2 regions of the Enterobacter wuhouensis genome follow, and region 2 is predicted to be linked to the other one. Evidence: predicted binding sites of a transcription regulator. Region 2 holds the regulator's gene; the other holds the start of a gene.

Region 1 (2,201 bases), 840 kb from region 2:
TGATTCCGGCGTCCCCTGCTACTTCATCCACGGCAACCGTGATTTCCTGATAGGCCAGCGCTACGCCCGCGAAAGCGGCATGACGCTGCTGCCGGAGGAACAGGTGCTCAACCTCTATGGCCGTAAGATACTGATCGTGCACGGCGATACGCTCTGCACCGACGATACCGGCTACCTGGCGTTTCGCGCCAAGGTCCATACACCGTGGATCCAGAGGCTGTTCCTGGCACTGCCGCTGTTTATCCGCAGCCGTATCGCCGCAAAAATGCGCGCGGGCAGCAAAGCCGCCAACAGCAGTAAATCCATGACCATCATGGACGTGAACCCGCAGGCGGTTGTCGACGTGATGGAAAAACATCGCGTCCAGTGGCTTATCCACGGGCATACCCATCGTCCTGACGTGCATTCCCTTATCGCCAACGGCGAACCCGCCCACCGCGTAGTGCTGGGCGCGTGGCACACTGAGGGGTCAATGGTCAAAGTCACGCCGCAGGGCGTTGAGCTGATCGCCTTTCCTTTCTAAATACCCCACCGCACTAAATGATCAAGCATATTCATTTTTTTTGAATGATATCGGCAAATTGTTTCGATTTTAATCACTCCGTGGTCGGTCTATTATTTATCACATCAGGGCAACACGCCCTATCCCAAACAAAACACTTAAGGAATACGACCATGAAATCTATCAAAACTTTCGTTGCAGTTGCGGCTCTCTCCCTGGTTTCTTTCGGTACTTTCGCACAGAGCATTAGCGCGACCGGTTCAACTCTCGACCGTGCAGAAGCGAAAATTGCTGCCCAGGCCGCTGAACAGGGTGCCTCTTACAAAATCACCAGCGCACAGTTCAACAACCGCGTACACATGACTGCAGAACTGACTAAATAAGAACACAGATTGCCGTGCCGCCAGTTGAGACTTGCGACAGCGACAAGACGATGAGGAAGGAACAGAGAATGAAAAAAATCAGCATCGTGAGCGCCCTGCTGTTAGCAGCTTTCGTGTCCACTGGCGCAATGGCGGCGGAGAATCGCTTCTCCATGCCCGAAGCAGGCTCAAATATGGACACCGGCATGGTGAATCATATTGACGTCAGCCACGCGTTCGACAAAGAAAACCTGACCGCAGGGGATCTTCAGTAAACGCCTAAAACAGACCGCCAAATGCGGTCTGTTTTGTTATGCATTCCCGCCCACAACGGCTCACCTTTTAACCGCGCAACCGTTTTCCTTGCCCGTATTACATGCTATTCTCTGTGCCCTCGAAAGCAGTGTGTTTCGCACCACAGGAGTTTTAAGACGCATGTCTTCCCGCAATAATCCGGCGCGTGTCGCCATCGTGATGGGGTCCAAAAGCGACTGGGCTACCATGCAGTTCACCGCCGAAATCTTTGAAATCCTGAATGTTCCGCACCACGTCGAAGTGGTCTCCGCGCACCGTACCCCCGACAAACTGTTTAGCTTCGCCGAACGCGCCGAAGAGAACGGTTACGAGGTGATTATTGCCGGTGCGGGCGGCGCAGCACACCTGCCGGGCATGATTGCCGCTAAAACCCTGGTGCCGGTTCTGGGCGTCCCGGTGCAAAGCGCCGCGCTAAGCGGCGTGGATAGCCTCTACTCTATCGTCCAGATGCCGCGCGGCATTCCTGTCGGCACGCTGGCAATTGGCAAAGCGGGTGCCGCAAACGCCGCCCTGCTGGCGGCGCAAATTCTGGCGACGCACGATAAAGCGTTGCGTCAGCGTCTGGCGGACTGGCGTAAAGCCCAGACCGACGAGGTGCTTGATAACCCTGACCCGCGGGGTGATGCATGAAGCAGGTATGCGTCCTCGGCAACGGCCAGCTAGGCCGGATGCTGCGTCAGGCCGGCGAGCCGCTGGGCATTGCCGTCTGGCCCGTCGGGCTGGACGCCGAGCCGGAAGCCGTGCCGTTCCACCAGAGCGTGATCACCGCCGAGATTGAACGCTGGCCGGAAACCGCGCTGACCCGCGAGCTGGCGCGCCATAACGCCTTCGTGAACCGCGACGTGTTCCCAATCATCGCCGACCGCCTGACGCAGAAACAGCTGTTCGACAAGCTCGGCCTGGCGACCGCGCCGTGGCAGCTCCTGTCCGACAAAAGCGAGTGGAATGACGTCTTCGCCATGCTGGGCGAGCTGGCGATCGTGAAGCGTCGCGTGGGCGGCTATGACGGCCGCGGGCAGTGG
Region 2 (2,201 bases):
AACGGGCAGTAACCCCATAGGGGAGAATTCAGTGGTGCCGATCCCAAAAGCGCCAATCGCCAGGGCCAGCAGAGGAAAATTGATTTTCATGGGTCAACTCCGGATGCCGTGTCGGAGTGCGACACAGGAATAAGAAGTCAAAAGCATGACATCAATCACAAAAAATGAGAAGTTAACATTTTGGCAAAAGATTTTTGCCGGAGAAGTAACAATCGGGGCAAGTTCGGAGAGAGCAAGCGCTCCCCCCGATTAAATCAGTGCAGTACAGCCGTCAGACCCGCAGCAACAATCAGAGCCAGCACGATAACGGTGGTGGTCAGCGAAAACTTAAGATCGGTACTCATCAATTTTTCTCCTTTTAATCACCCTACGAAAAGTGAGCTTGCTCATTTTTACACAGTTTACGTCAAAAATCTTCCAGGATTTAAACTGATATCCACTTTAGCTCTTCCCCTTTTCATCAAGATAGGACAAAATTCCACGCTAAATTTATTAGCGTACCGGCCATTGACCCCCTCCTGACGTCCTGTGTCGTTTTCCCGGCGTGTCGCAATTCCAGATTGCGTAATAAGGGTGAGAGAAGGCAAACGTTTACCTTCATGTTTTTCAGGAGCTTAGGATATGGTCTGGAGTGACATTTAATGGCAACAATAAAAGACGTAGCAAAACGCGCAAACGTTTCCACTACAACCGTATCACATGTAATTAACAAAACCCGCTTTGTTGCTGAAGAGACGCGCAATGCGGTCTGGGCCGCTATCAAGGAACTGCACTACTCGCCGAGTGCGGTGGCGCGCAGCCTGAAGGTGAATCACACCAAATCTATCGGCCTGCTGGCTACCAGCAGCGAAGCGGCCTATTTTGCCGAGATTATCGAAGCGGTTGAGAAAAACTGCTTCCAGAAAGGCTATACCCTCATTCTGGGGAACGCGTGGAACAACATTGAAAAACAGCGTGCCTATCTGTCGATGATGGCGCAAAAGCGCGTCGATGGCCTTCTGGTCATGTGTTCCGAGTACCCGGAGTCCGTGCTTTCCATGCTGGAAGAGTACCGCCACATTCCGATGGTGGTGATGGACTGGGGCGAAGCGCGAGCCGACTTCACCGACTCGGTGATTGATAACGCGTTTGAAGGCGGCTACATGGCAGGCCGTTACCTGGTGGAACGCGGCCACCGCGAGATTGGCGTGATCCCAGGCCCGCTGGAGCGAAATACCGGCGCAGGCCGTCTGGCCGGCTTTATGAAAGCCATGGAAGAAGCGCTCATCACCGTGCCGGAAAACTGGATCGTGCAGGGTGACTTTGAGCCAGAATCGGGCTATCGCGCCATGCAGCAAATTGTCTCCCAGCAGCACCGCCCGACTGCGGTCTTCTGCGGTGGGGATATCATGGCAATGGGTGCCCTCTGCGCGGCGGACGAGCTGGGTCTGCGCGTGCCGCAGGATATTTCCGTGATCGGGTATGACAACGTGCGTAACGCCCGCTTCTTTACGCCGGCGCTGACCACTATCCACCAGCCGAAAGATTCGCTGGGCGAAACGGCCTTCAACATGCTGATGGACAGGATCGTCAACAAGCGTGAAGAATCCCAGTCCATCGAGGTCCACCCGCGCCTTATCGAGCGCCGTTCCGTTGCGGATGGCCCGTTCCGCGACTACCGTCGTTAATCGTTTTACGGGAGCCAGCTACGCTGGCTCCCGTAACCACTCCCGATTAAGCGTTTCGCTGTCGCCCAGGTAATCCAGCAGCCAGGCCATTGCGGGCGACACGTCATTTTGCTGCCAGGTCAGGCAGCAGGCCGCATCCGGGAACGGGTTCTCCAGCGTAAGCGCCACCCATTCTCCGGTATCGATACGCGGACGCGCAAAATGAACCGGCACCATTCCCACGCACAAACCGGCGGAAAGGCAGGTTGCTGAGGATCCCCAGTCAGGGGCAACGACGCGACGCTGGTTGTCCAGCAGCCAGGTAATACGCTTCGGCAGCGAGCGCGACGTATCCTCAAGCACCAGCGACGGCCAGCTGCGCAGCGTGTCGTCGCTCAGCGGCCCTTCCATCGCCGCCAGCGGATGATGGCTCGCCACCACGCAGTTCCAGCTCAGCATGCCCATATCACGAAACGCATAGCGTCCGCCCACGGGGATCGCCTGCGTTGCGCCAATCGCCATCTCTGCCCTGCCGTCTGCCAGCGCGTCCCAGAC

The links. The regulator PurR, encoded in region 2, represses purine synthesis genes. The targets are predictions, from matches to a motif close to CANGCAAACGTTTGCNTG.
Region 1: purE (5-(carboxyamino)imidazole ribonucleotide mutase) is a predicted target of PurR. The motif match lies at 1,212-1,229, and genes of this name have one in related genera.

The regions. Positions count from the first base shown of each region.
Region 1 is NZ_CP142124.1:1,226,482-1,228,682, reverse strand. It holds gene lpxH (UDP-2,3-diacylglucosamine diphosphatase) at 1-523, shown strand, start outside; gene VPX56_RS05860 (YdgH/BhsA/McbA-like domain containing protein) at 676-885, shown strand; gene VPX56_RS05855 (hypothetical protein) at 954-1,139, shown strand; gene purE (5-(carboxyamino)imidazole ribonucleotide mutase) at 1,300-1,809, shown strand; gene purK (5-(carboxyamino)imidazole ribonucleotide synthase) at 1,806-2,201, shown strand, end outside.
Region 2 is NZ_CP142124.1:2,064,823-2,067,023, reverse strand. It holds gene VPX56_RS09910 (MFS transporter) at 1-90, opposite strand, end outside; gene cydH (cytochrome bd-I oxidase subunit CydH) at 255-344, opposite strand; gene purR (HTH-type transcriptional repressor PurR) at 642-1,667, shown strand; gene punR (DNA-binding transcriptional activator PunR) at 1,686-2,201, opposite strand, start outside.